DNA from 4 places in the Arthrobacter sp. SRS-W-1-2016 genome. Region 3 is predicted to be linked to each of the others. Evidence: riboswitches for the same ligand, from Rfam matches in the RefSeq annotation. Region 3 holds a riboswitch; each other region holds the start of a gene.
The links. A riboswitch is a leader RNA that binds a small molecule or an ion and turns the genes downstream of it on or off. The one in region 3 is predicted to bind S-adenosylmethionine.
Positions count from the first base shown of each region.

Region 1: it holds a riboswitch for S-adenosylmethionine, as region 3 does, so the genes downstream of both, BMF89_RS12250 (DUF1737 domain-containing protein) here and BMF89_RS06010 (hypothetical protein) in region 3, are expected to answer to the same signal.
Region 2: it holds a riboswitch for S-adenosylmethionine, as region 3 does, so the genes downstream of both, BMF89_RS04100 (homoserine O-acetyltransferase) here and BMF89_RS06010 (hypothetical protein) in region 3, are expected to answer to the same signal.
Region 4: it holds a riboswitch for S-adenosylmethionine, as region 3 does, so the genes downstream of both, BMF89_RS18045 (aminotransferase class V-fold PLP-dependent enzyme) here and BMF89_RS06010 (hypothetical protein) in region 3, are expected to answer to the same signal.

Region 1 is NZ_MTPV01000049.1:60,530-65,782, reverse strand. Features, by position in the region: gene BMF89_RS12270 (cupin domain-containing protein) at 1-238, shown strand, start outside; gene BMF89_RS12265 (ornithine cyclodeaminase) at 391-1,422, opposite strand; gene BMF89_RS12260 (Lrp/AsnC family transcriptional regulator) at 1,583-2,014, opposite strand; gene BMF89_RS12255 (hypothetical protein) at 2,070-2,429, shown strand; SAM riboswitch class IV at 2,543-2,655, shown strand; gene BMF89_RS12250 (DUF1737 domain-containing protein) at 2,666-2,923, shown strand; gene BMF89_RS12245 (rhodanese-like domain-containing protein) at 2,920-3,330, shown strand; gene BMF89_RS12240 (O-succinylhomoserine sulfhydrylase) at 3,331-4,539, shown strand; gene BMF89_RS12235 (glutamate--cysteine ligase) at 4,552-5,253, opposite strand, start outside.
Region 2 is NZ_MTPV01000015.1:48,791-54,043, reverse strand. Features, by position in the region: gene BMF89_RS04110 (VOC family protein) at 1-483, opposite strand, end outside; gene BMF89_RS04105 (bifunctional o-acetylhomoserine/o-acetylserine sulfhydrylase) at 730-2,046, shown strand; SAM riboswitch class IV at 2,208-2,323, shown strand; gene BMF89_RS04100 (homoserine O-acetyltransferase) at 2,337-3,458, shown strand; gene BMF89_RS04095 (hypothetical protein) at 3,477-3,869, opposite strand; gene BMF89_RS04090 (SGNH/GDSL hydrolase family protein) at 3,934-4,773, opposite strand; gene BMF89_RS04085 (phospholipase) at 4,843-5,253, shown strand, end outside.
Region 3 is NZ_MTPV01000024.1:2,807-8,059, forward strand. Features, by position in the region: gene BMF89_RS06005 (sodium:solute symporter) at 155-1,687, shown strand; SAM riboswitch class IV at 1,773-1,892, shown strand; gene BMF89_RS06010 (hypothetical protein) at 1,907-2,227, shown strand; gene BMF89_RS22750 (AGE family epimerase/isomerase) at 2,208-2,705, opposite strand; partial or broken gene BMF89_RS22375 (AGE family epimerase/isomerase) at 2,702-3,421, opposite strand; gene BMF89_RS06030 (LacI family DNA-binding transcriptional regulator) at 3,520-4,530, opposite strand; gene BMF89_RS06040 (nucleoside/nucleotide kinase family protein) at 4,894-5,253, shown strand, end outside.
Region 4 is NZ_MTPV01000067.1:179,802-185,054, reverse strand. Features, by position in the region: gene aroA (3-phosphoshikimate 1-carboxyvinyltransferase) at 1-369, shown strand, start outside; gene rsgA (ribosome small subunit-dependent GTPase A) at 372-1,487, shown strand; gene hisN (histidinol-phosphatase) at 1,547-2,359, shown strand; SAM riboswitch class IV at 2,519-2,631, shown strand; gene BMF89_RS18045 (aminotransferase class V-fold PLP-dependent enzyme) at 2,667-4,091, shown strand; gene BMF89_RS18040 (class I SAM-dependent methyltransferase) at 4,142-4,918, shown strand; gene BMF89_RS18035 (metal-dependent transcriptional regulator) at 4,948-5,253, shown strand, end outside.

The DNA.
Region 1 (5,253 bases), on a different contig from region 3:
TACCGAGACCGTGTTAGGGCCGGATCCGGAGGCAGGCGAGACGCTGCAAGGAGTTGCCCCGGGCTCCACCTGGTTCGGTGCCGAGTTGGCCGGTCCAGGGTTCGCCTTGGTCAGCTGCAGCCTCTCACCCGGATACGAGAGGTCTGACTCCGCGAAACCAACGGCACGGGACATCGAGTCGCTCGTCATGAGGTTCCCCGGGCATGCTGAGCTGATCCTGCGACTGGCGGCGGAATAGCCCGGGCCGGCGGGCTGGCAGTCTGGCCGGGAAAAACGTCTGGTGCGCCGGTTCTGGGGCCGGCGCACCAGGCTTCTCCCTCCCCAACTGACTCGCAGTTGTTGTCGTTTAGAGCGCCCTAAACGACAACAAATGCGAGTCAGTTGGGCTTCTCAGGATCCGACCGGAGAAAGCGCGCGCACCAAGCCGAAGAGGTCCTTGGGGTCGTCGGGGTTCGCGACGAGGTCGATCTCCTCGAAGAATTCCGAACCCTCGACGGCGTCGCGGAGATACCGCAAGGCGGAAAAGTCCTCGATCGCGAAGCCCACGGAATCGAATACCGTGATCTGGTGCCTGGAGGTCCGGCCCGGCGCATGACCGCCAAGGACTTGCCAGAACTCGGTGACGGGAAAATCGGCGGACATTTGCTGGATCTCGCCTTCAATCCGCGTCTGGGGATCGTATTCCACAAAGACGTCGCCGAGGTCCAGGATGGCAGCGTCGAGTTCGGTCTTTCCTGGGCAATCGCCGCCGATCGCGTTGATGTGAACGCCCGGAGAAACCTGGTCTGCAGTCAGGATGGTGGCGTTGGCCTTGTCCGCGGTGCACGTGGTGATGACGTCGGCGTCTTCCACTGCGTGGGCCGCCGAGCCCGCGATGGTGATGTCGAAGCCGAGGGGAGCCATGTTCCTGGCGAACTTCTCCATCGCAGCCGGATCAGTGTCCCAGATCCTGACAGTGTTGATGCCCAAGGCTGCCCGGAAGGCCAGCGCTTGGAACTCCGACTGGGTTCCGGTTCCGATCATCGCCATGACCCGTGCATCGGGGCGCGCAAGTTTCTTAGCGACCATGCCGGACGTGGCCGCCGTCCGCAGCGCTGTCAGCACTGTCATCTCCGCGAGGAACGTCGGGTAGCCGTTATGGACATCGGACAGGACACCGAAGGCTGTCACAGTCTGGAAGCCGCGCGCTGGATTCGAGGGGTGTCCATTGACGTACTTGAAGCCGTATGTTTCCTGGTCACTGGTGGGCATCAGCTCGATGACGCCAAACGGGGTGTGACTCGCCACCCGCGGGGTCTTGTCAAAAGATTCCCATCGCCGGAAGTCGTCTTCCAAGTACTGAATCATCTCCGAAATGATGGTTTCCGGGCCTCGCCCGGCCGTCCAGCGGACCATATTGCGGACATCGACAAAGCGCGTCATGTGCGCTCCTTTCCCTCATAAGCATTGTTGCTACGAGGCTACGGAGCGGCGATATGCATCCGCAATTGCCAAAGTATGTACTTTTCATTGAAAACATGCACAAAATGACGAGTCGTTTCGAACATAATGCTCATGAGGTTTGTCGCCGCCAAGCAAGCGGCTACCGCAGGACCGAGCTGAGCAGCAGGCTTGTCTCGCTATTGACGATCCCCTCGATCCCGCGGATCCTGCCCAGCACTTGGTCAAAGTCGCTGAGGCTCTCCGTGCGCAGCTCAGCCACGAGGTCCCAGCCGCCATTCGTGGTGTGCAGTGCCCAAATCTCGGGGAGCCCCCTCAGCTGGCGAATGACCCTGTCGGCCGACCTTCCTTCCACGGCAATGAGCGCAATAGCCCGGATCGCAAGTGGATCGACTTCGTCACGCACCCTCGCGGTGAAACCAACGATGGTTCCGGAGGAAACCAGGCGCTCGAGCCGGCTGTTCACAGTGGCCCTGGCGACGCCCAGTTGGCGCGCGAGGCTCGCGACAGATGCCCTGCCGTCCTCCCTGAGGGCGGAGAGGAGCTGGCGGTCAAGGTCGGTGAGTGCTGCCATAAAGACAAACGTATCGCCCATTCCCCAAGTGGGCCTGAGTCCGTAGGGTATCGACATGAGCATCTACATCAGCCCCGACTCTGCTGCATGGTCGCTGACGGCCATGGCAACCGGTGCGTCAGCGGGATCAATCGATGATGCGAACGGCATGTCCAACTTGATAAAGGAAATCTACGAGACAGAAGGTTTCGAAGCGCTGTCTGGCGTGGTTTTTGCCCTGGCTCATCACAACAGCCTCTCGCTGCACGCACTCGCCACGGCCACCGGGATATCCGTGCACGAGTTGCTGGAAATCCGGAAGCATCAAGGTTCCACGTTTCATCACTCCCCCACAGGAGTAGCATCGCGCTTTGATGCCGTTTCACCCCGGGTCCAGGCAAGCCTGGAACCGTTACCGAATGAAACCGAGGCCTAGGGTCCGCACCAGCGTGGCCCCACCCACCGGCTCCCCACCGGCCGCCTCCCGGTTACGGAACATGACGACGGCCGGTGATGCGGGCCGCCGTCGTGGGTGTTATTTTCTTCTTGAGTAATGAGCACCAGCGCGAAGCCCTGACTTGCTGGTCGGCAACCCTCTCTCCGGCGGGGTGCCTCAGGTGACTACTCGGCGTATCGACACTTTCGAACTGCAAGCGTGACTGAGGAGCACCAATGCCTGAACCAACCGAGGAAAAACTCTCCTACCGTCTCATCACGGGCCCTGACACCAAGGAATTCTGCGAGCGGATCTCCACCGCCCTTGCGGAGGGATACGTGTTGCACGGCAGCCCGGCCGCGACTTTCAACGGCAAGGACGTGATTGTGGCACAAGCCATCGTCCTGCCCGCGGCGATCGCGAGCGCGGATGCCGCCGTCGCCAATGCGGTGGATCAGCTTGATGAAGAGTTCGACGGCGAGGGCCACGCATGAGCTACGCAGGCGACCTCAGCCCGCACGACGCCTGGGCCAAGCTCGAGCAGGGCGCCATCTTGGTGGACGTCCGCACCGAAGGCGAGTGGGCACACATCGGGATCCCGGACACCAAAGCCACCGAAAACGATCCCTTGTTCATCCAGTGGAACCTCGCCGGCGGCATCCCCAACACCCGTTTCATCGAACAGCTGACGCAACAGGCTCCCGAGGCGGACGGTACGGAACTGGTCTTCCTCTGCCGCTCCGGCCAGCGCTCCATCGCGGCCGCGATCGCCGCAACCCAGGCCGGATACACCGCCTACAACGTCCTCGAGGGCTTTGAGGGCGAACCTGACCGCTACGGCGAGCGAACCGTGAATGGCTGGAAAAACCGTGGACTTCCGACGAACCTGGGGAATATCTAAGTGACTTTCAATCCTGACGCCGCCAGCTGGAGCCCTGATACCCAGGCAGTCCGCGGCGGTCTTGACCGTACCAACTTCCAGGAAACGTCCGAAGCCGTCTTCCTGAACTCCGGTTTCGTCTACGAGTCCGCCGCGGCTGCCGAGCGCGCCTTCACGGGCGAGGACGAACGCTTCGTCTACTCCCGTTACGGCAACCCTTCGGTCGCCACCTTCCAGGAGCGACTCCGCCTGCTTGAGGGCACCGAAGCGTGCTTCGCGACGGCGTCGGGCATGTCCGCTGTCTTCACCGCCCTCGGTGCGTTGCTGGCGGCCGGTGACCGCGTGGTTGCCGCCCGCTCGCTCTTCGGTTCCTGCTTCGTGATCCTCAACGAGATCCTGCCGCGCTGGGGGGTCGAGACCGTCTTCGTCGACGGGCCTGACCTCGACCAATGGCGTGCTGCGTTGTCCGAGCCGACAACGGCGGTGTTCTTCGAGTCGCCGTCGAACCCCATGCAGGAAATCGTGGACATTGCCGCGGTGAGCGAGCTTGCCCATGCGGCGGGCGCCACGGTCGTCGTCGACAACGTCTTCGCCACCCCTTTGCTGCAGCGCTGCGGCGATCTCGGCGCAGACGTGATTGTCTATTCCGGCACCAAGCACATCGACGGCCAAGGACGGGTCCTGGGCGGCGCGATCCTGGGCACCAAGGAGTTCATCGACGGGCCGGTCAAGCAACTCATGCGGCACACCGGGCCGTCCCTTTCCGCGTTCAACGCCTGGGTCCTGACCAAAGGCCTGGAGACGATGGCCCTGCGCGTCAACCACTCCTCGGCATCTGCGTTGCGGATCGCCGAATGGCTTGAGGCACAACCGGCCATCAGCTGGGTCAAGTACCCGCTTCTGAAGTCCCACCCGCAGCACGAGCTCGCCGCGAAGCAAATGAAGGCCGGCGGAACCGTGCTCACTTTCGAGCTGCTCCCCTCCGCGGGGCGATCAGCGAAGGAGGCCGCCTTCGCGCTGCTGGACGGGCTCGCCGTCATCGACATCTCGAACAACCTGGGCGACTCCAAGTCCCTCATCACGCACCCCGCCACCACCACGCATCGCGCCATGGGTCCGGAAGGCCGCGCAGCCATTGGCCTGAGCGACGGCGTCGTGCGGCTTTCGGTGGGGTTGGAGGATGTGGACGACCTCATCGGGGACCTCGAGCGGGCCCTCAAGCAGGTCTAGCCTGGCAGCGGGTTAGCCCGGCGCTTCGCGCCAGTCTTGGCGCACCCAGGTGAGGACGGGTTGCGGCTTGGTGTCGCTCTCGTCCCGCTCTGAGCGCATCGTGATCTGAACAGCGTGCTCGACGACGGCGGCCAGCCCGGCGGCGTCGGGCGCGCCCCCGTTGATGCCGCTCCAGCGCTCGGCAACACCACGCTGTTCGATAGCGCCATTGCCACGGCCCAGGATGGCTGCCACGCCGGTCTGGACCAAGTCGAATTCGCCCTGTTCGGCGAGCACAGGTTCCAGATACTCCACCAAGGACCAGACAACGTCCGCGGCGGGCTCCGGGCGGAAGGTCCCGAAGTCCAGCAGCTCGGTGCGCAGGCCGAAGTTGCTTGCCTGCCAGGACGCCATCCGCAGAAGCGCCGTGGGCACGGCCGCGGGCTCTATTCCGGCATGGTATTCACGAACAGACGTCTCAACCAGGGCCCTGACAAGGACGGCGATGAGCGCCGCATCCTCGGCCCGGAGGCAGACATCGGCCACCCGGACCTCCACCGTGGGAACGTGCCGGGAGAGCCTGGCGTCGAAGTAAACCATCCCCTCGTCCAGCAACACTCCCGTTTCGATGAGCCTCCGGACAACCCGCCGGTAGGAGGCGAGGGATCCGAAGATGGCCGACGGCCCCGACGAAGGCCAGCGGTTCCATGCTTGCGTCCGATAGCTTTCAAAGCC
Region 2 (5,253 bases), on a different contig from region 3:
GAGGCTGGACATCTTGACATCGCTTGGGTACACGAGGGACGGGTGAAGTGCGGGGTCACCCTCCCAGCGGAGCAGGTAGGGAACCTGGGGATCGGCGATGAGTCCCAGGATGCCGATCTGCGACCAGACGAGTTCCCGGCCATCCGGGAACTTGCGGTTGCCCGGGACGGCGGCGCGTCCGAGCCGCTGCTCGAACGGGCTCAGGTCGTCCACAGCGACGCACCAGCCCATCCACCCACCTCCTGCGGCGGAGCGTGCACGGACAGCTTGTCCAAAAGGTGCCTTGTCGGAGGCCGGGTGGTCCAGGACCTCGACAACTTCCAGGTATTTGTGGTCAGCAAGGGGAATGATCATGTTCCGGGTACCAAAGCGCGGATGCACTCCGCCCCGGACTGCGTCCACTCCCAATGCTGCGGAAATCCGCTCGGTGGTGGCCAACAGGCCATCTCGTTCACAAGCGTAAGAGACGTGATCCATGCGCATGGCTTCATCTTGGCACTTTGTGATGGAGCTCTCAGCTAAGTCAAGCCTAACCAAGGTGGGATGTATCGAAAAGGCCGCTCAGGGTCACTTCAGGACGCACCGGGACAGAAAACTTCCGCGTTCGTCACAAAGCTTCCGGAGCCTGCAATGCCGTCCCTAGACTGGCGGCAACCGATCGCCGGCATGCTGAACCCTTCAGCCCGGCAGGCTGACGCACGGCAAGAGCCCAGACAACCAGGAGTCCGCATGTCCCAAGGATGGTCATTCGAAACGCGCCAAATCCACGCCGGCCAGGAGCCGGACGCCGCCACCGGCGCCCGTGCCCTCCCCATCTACCAGACCACCTCGTTCGTCTTTCCCAGCGCGGAAAGCGCGGCCAACCGCTTTGCACTGGCCGAACTGGCGCCCATCTACACCCGGATCGGCAACCCCACGCAGGATGCGGTGGAGCAGCGCATAGCGAGCCTGGAGGGTGGCTTGGCGGCCCTCCTGCTGAGCTCCGGCCAGGCCGCGGAAACCTTCGCCATCCTCAACGTGGCCGAGGCCGGTGACCACGTGGTCGCCAGCCCGAGCCTCTACGGCGGCACCTACAACCTGCTGGCCCACACGCTGAAGAAATTCGGCATCTCTGTGACCTTCGTCGAGGACCCGGACAACCTGGACCACTGGCGGGACGCGGTGCAGCCAAACACCAAGCTGTTCTTCGCCGAAGTCGTCTCCAACCCCCGCCAGGACGTCTTGGACATCGAAGGGGTCTCCCGCACCGCGCACGAGGCGGGAGTCCCGCTCGTCGTGGACAACACCCTCGCCACGCCCTACCTGATCCGGCCCATCGAGTGGGGCGCGGACATCGTGGTGCATTCGGCCACCAAGTACCTGGGAGGGCACGGCTCCGCCATTGCCGGTGTCATCGTGGACTCCGGCAACTTCGATTTCGGCAAGGACCCTGAGCGGTTCCCCGGCTTCAACACCCCGGACCCCAGCTACAACGGCCTGGTCTATGCCCGCGACCTCGGCAAGGACGGGGCCCTCGGCGCGAACCTCTCCTACATCCTCAAAGCCCGGGTCCAGCTCCTGCGCGACCTCGGATCGGCAGTTTCCCCGTTCAACGCTTTCCTGATCTCCCAGGGAATCGAAACCCTCAGCCTGCGGGTGGAACGCCACGTGGACAACGCCACCAAGGTGGCGCAATGGCTCGAAGGGCGCGACGACGTCGAATCGGTCGCGTACGCGGGGCTGCCTTCCAGCCCGTGGTTCGAACGGGGCCGGAAGTACGGCCCCAGGGGCACCGGCGCCGTGGTGTCCTTCACCATCAACGGCGGGGTCGAGGCCGGCAAGCGCTTCGTGGACGCCCTGGAACTGCATTCGCACGTGGCCAACATCGGCGACGTCCGCTCCTTGGTCATCCACCCGGCGTCGACGACGCACAGCCAGCTGACGCCGGAACAGCAGGCCGTTGCGGGAGTGACCCCTGGCCTGGTGCGGCTGTCCGTCGGAATCGAGCACATCGACGACATCCTCGCGGACCTCGAGTCGGGATTCCGGGCAGCCAAGAGCGCCTAGCACGGGCCCGGAGGGGCGTACGAGGCTGGCCGGCGACGCAAGATGAATCTTCGCCGGCCAGCCTTCGCAACCACCCCTTCATGAACAAAACGCGGCCAAGTGTCACAAAGATGTCATAATCTTCGTCAGAAGGGGTCCGGTTTTCCTAGACTCTTCCTATAGGTCATGAGTGCCAGTGACAGCCCCGGCTTGCTGGCCGGCAACCCTCCATTCGCGGTGGGGTGCCCCGGGTGAAGACCTGGCCCTTCGCTGTGTTGGCGGCGGGCAAGCGCGATGTGAGGTGTCAACGAATGACAATTGCTGCAACAGCCATACCCCTTTCCGGTACCCAGGACGGAACCCTCAAGTATGTTTCCGTGGGCGGACTCGAGCTGGAGGCCGGAGGTTACCTCCCGGACGTCGTCCTTGCGTACGAGACGTGGGGGCGGCTCAACGCAGACGCTACCAACGCTGTCCTCGTGGAACATGCATTGACCGGCAGCACCCATGTGGCCCGTGGCGAGAGCGACGAAGACGGCTGGTGGGAGCAGCTTGTGGGTCCCGGCGCCACGATCGACACGGACCGCTACTTCGTGGTCTCCGTCAACATTGTGGGGGGCTGCTACGGCAGCACGGGGCCGTCGTCGAGCGCTCCTGACGGCAAGCCGTGGGGCTCCCGCTTCCCGCTCGTGACCCTGCGGGACAGCACGGTGGCCGAGGCCAGGCTGGCCGACGCCTTGGGGATCCACAGCTGGCACACCGTCGTGGGCGGGTCCATGGGCGGTGCCCGTGCACTGGAATGGGCCGTCGGCTATCCGGACCGCGTCAAGCGATGCGCCGTGATCTCCATCGGGGCGTACAGCACTGCCGAGCAGATCGCGTTCGCACAGGCCCAGACGCTCGCCATCCGGCAGGACGCCGACTTCAACGGCGGAGACTACTACGGCCAGACCGCCCCCGAAGCGGGTCTGGCCCTTGCCCGGCGGATTGCCCACATCACCTATCGCTCGGCGGACGAGCTGGACTTCCGCTTCGGCCGGAACGCCCAGGGCGGCGAGGCACCCCTCCAGGCTGCCGCGTTGGGGGACCGGGGCCGCTACCAGGTAGAGAGCTACCTGGACCACCAGGGGAGCAAGCTGGTCCAGCGCTTCGACGCCAATAGCTACATCGCCATTACCGAAGCGCTCATGAGCCACGACATCACGCGCGGCCGGGGCTCGTTGGAGGATGCGTTGTCCGTGGCCACGGCGACGTTCTTCGTGGCCTCGGTGGACTCGGACCGGCTCTATTTCCCGGAGCAATCCCGCGAGCTTGCCAAGGCCTTGCCCGGAGAGGTCCCGGTTCACGTCATCGAGGCGCCGATCGGGCACGACGGTTTCCTCACCGAGATCGGCCAGCTCGGCCCCCAACTGCGCGAGGCATTCTTCGGCTAGCGCGCCTTTTCGGCTGAATCAGCCGTTCATGATCTCCTGGCGGAGCTTCATGTAGTCCTCCATGGCGATTTTCCCGTCGCTGTACTCCTGGTCCAGCTCGGCCAGTTTCCGTGCCCGGTAGCCTTGGGGCGCGCTGTTCGGCTGGGGAGCGCCGCTCGCTTGCGGAGTAGCCGACGACGGCGGAACGGCCTGCCGCGCGGGCGTCGCCATCGGGGGTTGCGGCTCAGCCGGGATGACCACCGGGGGCTGCTCCGGGTATCCGACGGGGTTGTGCTGCGGAGGATAGGGCTGCCCGGGGTAATTCTGCGGCGGGAAGTCCTGGAACCTGCGCTGGCGCGATCGGTTGTACATGCGGATCCCCATGGGAATCAGCCAAGAGCAGACGATGATCCAGAAGATCAAATTGTTCACGGCGGAAGCCTCCCTGTCTTTCACCAGCTTAGCCCTGCTCCCTGTGACTAACCTCGCGGTTCGTTCAGCTCCCGGGCAGGAAGGTGTCGGCAGGGCCGAAGACGGGTCCCGGCGTCGGGCGTTTCGGCAGGATCCCGTCACCGGAGGAGCGGTGCCTGATCCGGCGGACGACCCACGGGACAAAGTATTCGCGGGCCCAGACCAGGTCGCCAGACCGGGCTTGGCGCCAACTGCGCTGGGGGAGCGGCTTGGGGTGGAGCGGCTCAAGGTTGTGCGGCACATTCAGTGAGTCGAGGACCATCGCGGCGATGGTGTGATGGCCGAGCGGCGAGAAATGGAGGCGGTCTTCGTCCCACATCTGGGAGTTGGAAAGCTGCCTCAAGGACCACATGTCAGCTACCACGGCATCGTGGCGGGCGGCCACCGTGCGGAGGTTTTCGTTGTAGATGGCCACCTTGCCGCGGATCCGGCCGAGGACCGATGACGCGGTGTCCGGACCGTTGAAGAGAACCACCGTGGCGCCGTCGGAACTCAGGGTCTGCACTGCGGCATCGAGTTTTTCGGCCAGGGCGTCGGGATCGCCGCCGGGACGGATGAGGTCGTTGCCGCCTGCGGAGATGCTCACGAGATCCGGCTTGAGGTCCATGCACGGGCCAAGTTGTTCGTCGAGGATTTGCTGCAGCAAGCGTCCGCGGATGGCGAGGTTGGCGTAGGCGAAGTCGCGGTGTCCCCGGCTCAGTTCCTCGGCGACGCGGTCGGCCCAGCCGCGATGTGCTCCGGGGTTGTTGGGCTCGGGGTCGCCGATGCCTTCGGTAAAGGAATCACCTAGCGCCACGTAACGGGTCCACGGATGAATCCGCTCGTCCGACTTTGCCACCGTGGAATCAGTGTCACTCACGTCCATATCCTGCCTCTTGCTGCGTCGCTACGCGCCCGTAGCTTGTTACTCATGGGTAACTGCAAGAATAGTCCCATGAGTCAAGCTTCCGCCTTTCCTGCCCCGGTCGTTTTGTGGTCCCACGAAGAGGAAGAGCGGGCTGGAAAGCCGTTGCTGGTCCTTCTGCACGGTTACGGATCCAACGAGCAGGACCTCTTCAGCCTGGCCGGCCTGTTGCCCCGGGACTTCGTCGTGGCCTCGCTCCGCGCGCCGATCGCCACAGGCCCGGGCTTCACGTGGTTCCCGCTCACGGCGTCCATCGACTACTCCCTCGACGCCGTCAAGGACGCCGCGGGGTACGTGTTTTCCTGGCTGGATTCGTTGAAGTCCAACCACAGTTCAGTGACGCTCCTCGGGTTTTCCATGGGCATGGCCATGGCCACCTCGCTGCTCCGGCACCGCCCGGCGGACTTTGCCGCCGTCGTCGGGCTTTCAGGGTTCGCCGTC
Region 3 (5,253 bases):
ATCCTCATAGGCAACAAGTGTTGTTTGTGAGGCATACATCACAGACTACTCTCCCCAATCACCAGCGCAGAGACCTTCCGCAACCCCGCACGAAACCCCGCGGACCGGCGTCGGAATCCCCCAGAGCTCTGCGCATCACTTTCAGGAGCCAACCGTGGACTCTTCGTTCATCAATATTGCGATCGTGGTGGTGTATTTGCTCGCCATGCTGGCCTTCGGCTGGTGGGGCAAGTCGCGCACCAAGAACAACAGCGACTTCCTGGTGGCAGGGCGCCGACTCGGTCCGATGCTCTACACCGGCACCATGGCCGCCGTCGTCCTCGGTGGCGCATCGACGGTTGGCGGCGTCGGCCTCGGCTACAAGTTCGGCGTCTCCGGCATGTGGTTGGTGGTCGCGATCGGTTCGGGCGTCCTCCTCCTGAGCCTGCTGTTCGCCGGCACCATCCAGCGGTTGAAGATCTACACGGTCTCCCAGATGCTGAGCCTGCGTTACGGCCAGCGTGCCACGCAGACCTCCGGCATCGTCATGCTGGCCTACACCCTCATGCTGTGCGCCACGTCCACGGGCGCCTACGCCACCATCTTCGTTGTCCTCTTCGGCTGGGAGCGCTGGCTCGCCATCGCCGTCGGCGGCGCCATCGTCCTGGTCTACTCCACCATCGGCGGCATGTGGTCCATCACCCTCGCCGACCAGGTGCAGTTCATCATCAAGACCGTGGGCATCTTCTTCCTCATGCTCCCGTTCGTCCTCAACGCGGCAGGCGGTTTCGACGGCATCCGTGCCCGTGTTGACGCCAGCTTCTTCCAGTTGGACGGCATCGGGGCGCAGACCATCATCACGTACTTCGTGGTCTACACCCTTGGCCTGCTGATCGGCCAGGACATCTGGCAGCGCGTGTTCACCGCGAAGACCCCCAAGGTGGCCCGATGGGGCGGCGCCACCGCCGGCATCTACTGCGTCCTGTACGGCGTGGCCGGCGCCCTGATCGGCCTGGCTGCCCGGGTGGCCCTGCCGAACATCGACGTCAAGGCCCTTGGCAAGGACGTCGTCTACGCCGAGGTAGCCACGCACATCCTGCCGATCGGCATCGGCGGCCTTGTCATGGCCGCAGCAGTCGCCGCCATGATGTCCACCGCGTCCGGAGCCCTCATCGCCGCGGCCACCGTTGCCCGCGCCGACGTGGTCCCGTTCGTGGCCAGCTGGTTCGGCAAGACGATCAACACCAACGACACCGAAAATCCCGAGCATGACGTCAAGGCCAACCGCTACTGGGTCCTTGGCCTGGGGATCGTTGCAGTGTTGATCTCGATGGCGGCGCAAGACGTCGTGGTGGCCCTGACCATCGCCTACGACATCCTGGTAGGTGGCCTGCTGGTTGCCATCCTGGGCGGCTTGGTCTGGAAGCGCGGCACGGGTATTGCCGCAGCCTGGTCCATGGCAGTCGGGTCTGTACTGACCCTTGCCTTGCTGATCGCCTACGCCACGGGAATCATCCCCAGCGAAGACGGCGTCTACGCCAACGATCCCATCTACTGGGGCCTCGGCGCCTCGTTCGCCGTCTATTTCGTGGTCTCCCTCCTCACGCCGCCCACCGAGCCGGCCGTCCGCGAAGCTTGGGAACGCCGCGTTGCCGGAACGGCCGCGGAGGAACTCCCACTGGAGGCCCACCCGGTGGCCATCCACTAGGTTTCACAAAACCACGTACGACGGCGGCGCCGCACCTTCTCCTTCGAGAGGTGCGGCGCCGCCGTCGCATGTACAGTAGGAACAGCTTCAAGAGATGTGGCGCCAAGCTCCGACTTGCCACACGCCAACCCCATGTTCACGGGTGGTTCGGATGAAGAAGCGGCCCGGCTCGGACCAGAGACAACCGAACGGGCAAGAGCAACTCCATAGGAGAAGGCCATGCCTTTCGAAAACGGCGCCACCGCCACAGCCGACCGCACTATCCAGTCCAGCGCCCTCTTTTTGCCCCGCCCCCGTCGGGTGGACGAGTTCGTCCGGGTGATTCCCGGCGTCGACCTCTCCCAAGGCTCCATCACGTTCGTGGTGGACGGAGACCTGGAACGCTATTGGCATCATGAGCCGCGGCTCATCACCGAAGCACTCTCAAAAGCGGTCCAGCCCGCCCGCTGGTTCCCGGCCACACGGAAACTTACGCTCACGGTTGCGGCAACCGGGCACCGTGCGGGCGTGCAGAAGCACTTCATCCTGAGCGCGTTCTAGCCGCCAAGGTCACGATCGCGCGGGCCGTGCTCTCACCAACGGGCAGATCAGACAGGAGGGTGGATTGGAACATGTGGTAGATATCTGGTTTTCCGGACCACATAGCGCAGCTCGGACGATTATCCGTGGCGAGCAGATGGTGCCAACTGCCGTGCTCGGTGTCGACAAAATGGTTTTGTACGTATGTGGTCCATGGTTGAAGCAGGTTCGCGTATCGCGGGTTGCCTGTGGGGCTAGCCCACGTCGCGGCGGCGGAAATCGCTTCCGCGGTCACCCAGTGGGGTCGGTCTCGAATGCCGGGTCTGCCATCCCAAGCTACGGTGTACACGAAGCCCTCCGCAGTGTCCGCGGTCCATCCATATTTCACGGCCGTCTCGTAGAGGCCGGCAGCGGCTTCCTTTAGCCACGGCGGTGGCAGTTCAAATGTTGACTCAAGCTCGAAGAGGCGGCTCCCTTCGAACAGGTGGCCGATTGTCATTCCGTAGGGGTGGATTCATCGCCGGGATTATCGAGATTGAAGTCGGGCAGCGGCATCCAGTCCTGGCCGTAGTGTTCGTTAAACCACCACTTCGCTGAACGGGCGCGCACATTGATGAAAGTCTCCGCGATCCGCAGGGCACGATCCCTCCAGCCCGGGTTTCGTGTGTGGCCATAGAGTGCGAGGATCGACTCTAGCCCGTGCATATTGGCGTTGGCGCCCCAATACGGTTCGGGTTCGGCAAACTCTCGATCCCAGGATTCGAAGAGGGCACCGGCGTCATTCGACCAGAATCTGCTCATCAGCACCTCGGAGGCCTTCGCCGTCAACTCGTCGGCGCCGGGGATGCCCGCGGTGGCCGCAGCGGAAGCCGCCAGCGCGACGAAGCATGTATCGTAAGCGCGTTTCCGTTGCGAGGAAGGCGTTCCGTCAAGAGAACTCAAATAGCCTCCGAAGGGTGCATCTCAGAACTGGTCCGGTAGGCACGCTACGCCGTGCGCCGCATAGGGGATTACATCAGGCACCTCCAGCAAGGCGGCGATACTGAAGCAATAGATCATCCGCGCAGTCACGAAGCACGCTGGAGAGCGGCTGATGTCCACGCTCCCGAAGCGATCGAGGAATCCAAACCCATCGGGAACCAGCGCACCTTTTGCGAGCTCAATCAGACCGTGGAGTTCCTCGTGACTGGCCTTTTTCAGAGGGCTGGGACCCATGTGCAGGCTTGACCCTTCGTGCCGATCTGCTGGATCTATCTAGGAAAAGGACTACACCGGGAAACAGTGAGCCAAGACGTAACCCCGCTGCTGGAACCTTACGGTCGGGCCCCGGGCACGGGCATGGCCGGGACCGACCGGCACGATTGGCGTTCGATCAGGGCGACGGGAAGGACGTTCTTTCGTCGGAACTTCCTCCCGGGGGAATCAATCCGGGCAAGTATGCGCTCGGCCGCGACCCGTCCGATATGCCGCGGGTCCTGGTCAATGACAGACACCGAGGGAGTGAGAACGTCCGCCATGGGGAAGTCGCCGAAGCTGATGAGCGCAATGTCCGTTCTGTTCAGCGCCTGAAGGGCCGGAAAGACGCCGGTGGAGAACCGGGCGTTGGAGGAGAAGATGGCGGTCGGCGCATCCGGCAACGCCAGCAGGGTCTTGCAGACCTGGGCGGCGGCGTCCGCGTCCCGCGAACCGAGAGCAACCAGTTCCTCGCTCCGTGCCAAGCCGGCTTCTTCAAGGGCGGCGAGGTACCCTTCCAGGCGCAGCCGTGTCGTGGGCACTTCCGTGGAATCCCCGACGATGGCGATGCGGCGGTGTCCGTGCGCGATGAGGTGCTGCGTGGCTTCGAATGCACCGCCGAAGTCGTCTTCGACGAAATAGTCAGCAGCGAGCTTGTTGGGCGCGCGGTCGATGAACACGATGGGGAAGCTGTCCTGCCAGCGCGCGAGGTAGGACTGGTCGCCGGCGATCGGGGCGATGATGAGGCCGCCGATCTGGCGGCGGACCGTCGTCTCGATGATGCTCTGTTCCAGGGACGGGTTGTCCCCCAGGCTCGTGACGACGATCGCCATGTCGCGTTCACGCGCGGCCAGTTCGATTTCCTTCGTAACGGCGGCGAAGAAAGGGTCGGCGACGTCAGGCACCGCGATGCCGATGACTGCCGACTTTCCCTCACGGAAGGTGCGCGCCAGCATGTTCGGCACGTACTTGAGTTCACGCATGGCCGACTGCACACGTTCCCGGGTCTCTTCGGTGACGTGCGGGTCGTCATTGAAAACCCTGGAAACCGTCTTGGCGCTCACTCCGGCGCGCGTGGCCACATCCTGCATGGTAGTCACTCTTCGGCTCCTTCACCGTCCGCTGGGAACAGTCTTCTGGCTCGACCGTCCGTGGGCGGGGAACTGTCACCAACGCATCTGAAGATGTCATCGGTGACAATGACCCGCACACACCATCCTGCCCGATCTGCCATGGAACTTCAAGCAACAAATGACATCGATGACATAGATTTTCGCAAATTCATTGACATCGATGACACGGGGCTTCTATATTGCTGTAAGGCAGGTCACAACGGGCCCCTCGAGGGTAGATCCGAGTTCCCGTTTCAGACGACCCGAATCGATTCAGACAGCGCTTCAATGGTGTGGCAGCAAGGCTTCTCCACCGTGGAATGACCAACGGAGGAGACAGTGATGAACACCACTGAAGATGGGATCTCGACGCCCATCCGGGGGGCCGAGCGGCTTAGCTGCACGCTGGACGAGCTCGTGGAGCGTGCCCGCTCACTGGCTACCGCCGGAACCCGGCGCATCCTGGGAATCACCGGGGCACCCGGTGCTGGAAAGTCCACGGTCGCCCGGGCCATCGCTGAAGCCCTCGATGGACAGGCGGCCCAGGTCGGCATGGATGCCTTCCACCTGGCCAACCAGGTCCTTGCCTCCCACGGCTCCCGGGATCGCAAGGGCGCCCCGTACACATTCGACCCCTGGGGCTACGCGAACCTGCTGAAACGGCTCAAGTCCAACCGGGACCCGATCGTTTACGCCCCCGTG
Region 4 (5,253 bases), on a different contig from region 3:
GTAGCGGCATTGTGCGCCTTGGCAACCAGCCCTTCCCGGCTCACCGGCATCGCGCACCTGCGCGGACACGAGACGGACAGGCTGGCCGCGCTCGTCGCCGAAATCAACCGGCTTGGCGGCGACGCCGAGGAAACCAGCGACGGCCTGGTAATCCGGCCCGCAGCGCTGCACGCCGGCGTCGTGCATAGCTACGCCGACCACCGCATGGCTACGGCGGGCGCCATCCTTGGGCTCGCCGTCGAGGGTGTCCAGGTCGAAGACATCGCGACGACGTCCAAGACCATGCCCGAATTCCCGCACATCTGGACGTCGATGCTCAGTGCAGGGCCAGCGGCCGCGGACACCGGTTCAACGGAGACAAGCAACTGACGATGGCCCGCGACGCACGCTCCTGGGATGAGTCCGACGTCCGGATCCGCCCCAACAAGAAGGGCACACGCCCCCGCACGAAGGACCGCCCCAGCCACGACGACGCCGTGATCGGGCGCATCGTCACCGTCGACCGCGGCCGCTACACCGCGATCGTGGATGAAAGCTCGGACAACGAGCGCATTGTCATTGCCGCCCGCGCACGGGAACTGAGGCGCTCCCCCGTGGTTCCGGGGGACTTCGTCGCGCTCGTCGGCGATGTTTCAGGAGCCCCGGACACCCTCGCCCGCCTCGTGCGGGTCGAGGAGCGGAAGACCCTCCTGCGGCGAAGTGCCGACGACACCGATCCGATCGAACGCGCCGTCGTCGCCAACGCCGACCAGCTCGTGGTGGTGGTGGCGGCCGCCAACCCGGAACCGCGTACCGGATTCATCGACCGCGCCCTCGTGGCAGCGTACGACGCCGGGATCGAGCCGCTGCTGCTCGTCACCAAAGCGGATGTCAAGGATCCGACGGAACTGCTCGCCAACTACGTGAGCCTGGGTTTCCCCATCATCATCAGCCGGACGGCCGACGCAGGCGCCTCCGGCATCGACGCCCGTTCGGACGACGGTCTGTCCGCACGCCTCGACAGTGACGCCGTCGGCCAGCTGCGGGACTACCTCGACGGCAAGGTCACCGTGCTCCTGGGCCATTCCGGCGTCGGGAAATCCACCATGGTGAATGCCCTGACCGGTGCCGAGCGCGCCACCGGCGGGGTCAACGCGGTGACGGGGCGCGGACGGCACACCTCGTCGTCTGCCCTTGCCCTGAAGCTCAGCGACGCCCCCGGCGGAAGCTGGATCATCGATACGCCCGGCATCCGTTCCTTCGGCCTCGCCCACGTGAACCCGGACCGCATCCTGCATGCCTTCCCGGATCTCGAACCCGGGACCGAAATGTGCGAGCGGGGCTGCAAGCACGATGCCAACGCTGTTCGATGCGGCCTGGATTCGTGGGTAGCCGATGGCCACGCCGGAGAGTCGGGCCCGGCCCGCTTGGCATCGTTGCGCCGGCTCCTCGGCGCGGACCCACGCATGGAAGCACAGGAAACCAAGGAACTGGGTACGGTCAACTAACTGCGCCGCTGCCGTCCTACCTCCCCGGCTCACCGGCGAAGAGACGGTAGTTTGGAAGCATGACCCAACCCGATTCGAGCTACAACGACGACCTGCGGCTGGCACACGTCCTGGCCGACTCCGTCGATTCCCTGACAATGGAACGGTTCAAGGCCCTGGACCTGCAGGTGGAGACCAAACCCGATCTGAGCCCCGTCACCGATGCCGACAAAGCCGCCGAGGAAGCAATCCGCGGGCAGCTCTCCCGTTCCCGCCCCCGTGACGCCGTCCTCGGGGAGGAATTCGGCAGCACGGGCCACGGCTCGAGGCGTTGGATCATCGATCCCATCGACGGGACCAAGAACTTCGTGCGTGGCGTACCCGTCTGGGCAACGCTGATCGCCCTCGTGGACGAGGGCGAGGTAGTGGTGGGGCTCGTGAGCGCTCCGGCGCTCGGCAAGCGGTGGTGGGCGGCCAAGGGCTCGGGCGCCTACATGGGCCGGTCGCTGGCCGCGGCCACCCGGTTGAAAGTTTCCAACGTGTCCCGGCTCGAAGACGCCTCGCTCTCCTACTCCGAGCTTTCCGAGTGGAAGCAGCACGGGAAGCTGGACAACTTCCTGGGCCTCGAGAACGATGTCTGGCGCAGCCGTGCGTACGGGGACTTCTGGTCCTACTGCCTCGTGGCCGAGGGCGCCGTGGACATCGCCGCCGAACCGGAACTCCAGGTCTACGACATGGCCGCCTTGGTGCCGATCGTGACCGAGGCCGGCGGACGCTTCACGTCCCTGGATGGCGCGGACGGCCCCTTCGGCGGAAACGCCGTCGCCACTAACTCGATCCTGCACTCCGAGGTCCTCAAGAGGCTCAACCCCGAACTCGACGACCTCCTCTAATCCGCCCATTCACTGAACAAACGACGGCGGACGCCCCCTTTCCGGGGCGTCCGCTGCTTTTTCTTCGGCGGAAGGCACATTTTTCGGGCGGTGTAACAATCCGCTTAACAATCGCGGTCACATTGGAACCGGCCTTGCCGGTGTCCTACTCTCTTTACAGGTCACGAGTGCCAGCGCGAAACCCCGGTTTGCTGGCCGGCAACCCTCCATCGCGGCGGGGTGCCCCGGGTGACGACCGGGCCGGTCCGGAACGGATGCGGCAAGCGCGGACCCCCTGCACGCAGGGGTCCCTCTTGAGTGAGGTCCCATGAGCACAGCCACAATTTCTTCCACGGCTCTTTCGCAGCACCATGATTCTGCGCAGCGGCACGGTGATTCCCGGACTCCGGCATCGCGCCCTTTGGCTGCCGTCACCGGAGCGGAGCTGCAGGCACCCTTGATCCAGGGCGGCCAGATCCGCTACGCAAACCTCGACTACGGCGCTTCCGCACCTGCACTGACCGTGGTCTCCGCATACCTCAACGAAATCCTGCCGTACTATGCGAGCGTCCACCGCGGCGCCGGCTATGCCTCGCAAATCAGCACCTCGGTTTACGAGAACGCCCGCAACATCGTTCGTGACTTCGTTGGCGGCAGGCCGGACGATTCCGTCATTTTCACGCGCAACACCACCGATTCCCTCAATCTGCTGGCGGGTTGCTTGCCGGTTGAGAACGGAAGGCATACCGGCGAAGTCCTGTACCTGGACATCGAGCACCACGCCAATCTGCTCCCATGGCAAGGTGTCCCCCATCGCAGCATCGTTGCCGCCGGAACATTGTCCGAGACTGTTGCCGCTGTCCGCACGGCACTCTCCCAGGGTGGCGTCAGCCTCCTGGCAGTCACCGGCGCGTCGAACGTGACCGGCGAGATCCTGCCCATCAACGACCTCGCAGCCTTGGCCCACGAATTCGGGGCGCGGATCGTGGTGGACGCGGCGCAACTCGCCCCTCATCGCCGGATCGATATCGCCGCCGCGGAGGTGGACTACCTGGTCTTCTCGGGGCACAAGCTCTATGCACCGTTCGGTGCCGGCGTCCTGGTGGGCCGCCCCGACTGGCTCGACGCCGGCACACCGCACCTGGCAGGAGGCGGCGCCGTCCGCGAGGCACGCCTTGATTCCGTCAGCTGGGCCACGGGGCCGGCAAGGCACGAAGGGGGCTCTCCGAACGTGCTCGGCGCGGCCACCCTGGCCCGGGCCACACAGGTCATTGCCAGCCTCGACCACGAAGAATGGCACGCCCACGAGGCCGCCATCCGCTCGCACCTGGTCGAGGGCCTCAAGCAAATCGACGGCGTGACCGTGCACCAGATCTTCAGCGACACGGATCCCCAGGACACGATCGGCGTCGTGAACTTCTCGCTCCAGGGCTACGACGCCGGACTCGTCGCGGCCTATCTCGCGGCCGAGCACGGCATCGGCCTGCGGGACGGACGCTTTTGCGCCCACCCCCTGCTCAAGCGCCTTGGCCTTCCCTCCGGATCGCTGCGAGCCAGCTTCGGCGTGGGGTCGCGTTTGGAAGACGCCACCCGGCTCATCGCGGGCATCCAGGCCCTCAAAAGCAACGGCCTCGGCTGGGACTACGTGGTGGATGCCGGCCGTTGGGTGCCCGCGAACGATCACCGCAGCTACCCGGAGTGGGCTCCCAATACTCCCGGGACCGCAGGCGCCGCACCCTGCAGCACCGACTGATTGCGATAGATTCGTAGGGTATTTTTCCTGTCCTACGAAGGAGTCCCCGCGTGGCCCCGCGACCCAAAGGCACCTCAGCCGGCCCCAAGCTTTATGAGGAACGCCGACTCGAACTCGGTCGGAGTTTCCAGGACGGCGGAGAACACTATGAGCGGGTCCGGCCGGGCTACCCGGCGGATTCAGCTGACTGGCTGCTGCCGGAGGGGGCTCGGGACGCGGCAGACATCGGCGCCGGCACCGGAAAGTTCACCTCGCTGCTCGTCGAGCGGGGGCTGGCGGTGTCGGCAGTGGACCCCTCCACGGACATGCTCACCCAACTGCGCAAAGCGTATCCACAGGTGATCGCCCTGGAGGGCACGGCAGAGGCAACCGGGCTGGCGGACTCAGCATTCGACGTCGTCAGCGTTGCCCAAGCCTGGCACTGGTGCGATCCGCTCGCCGCGAGCACTGAGATCGCCCGGATCCTTCGACCCCACGGCGTCATCGGCTTGATCTGGAACCAATTGGACACTTCCGTGCCCTGGGTCCATCGCCTGTCCCGCATCATGCATGCCGGCGATGTCCACAAACCGGGCTTCCGGCCAGTGGTGGGCCCCGAGTTCACCGGCCTCGAAACCCACGTCACGCGCTGGGAGGATCCCTTGGCTCCGGCAGACATCCTCGAACTCGTGAAGTCGCGCAGCTATTATCTCAGGGCGAACGATGCCACCCGTGCGAAGGTCATGGGCAATCTCCGGTGGTATCTCTTCGAACATCTGGACCATGCCGAGGACGAGGTCATCCCCCTGCCCTATCTCACGCAGAGCTGGCGGGCGCGCAAAGCCTGATTCCGCCGGTTCACGATAGGCTTGGAACCGTGAAGACCAGTGCGCCCTCCTCCTCCATCGAGGACTACGTCAAGGTCATCTACTCCTTTACGGAGTGGCAGGACAAACCCATCACGTCCTCACAGCTCGCGCAGCGGCTCGGCGTCGCCAATTCCTCCGTCTCGGAGATGGTCCGCAAGCTCAAGGACCAAGGCCTGGTGGACCACCAGCCGTACAGCGCCATCACTTTGACCCCCCAAGGAATGCATCTTGCCCTGGGCATGGTCCGCCGGCACCGCCTGATCGAAACCTACCTGGTGAGGGAGTTGGGCTACAGCTGGGATGAAGTCCATGAC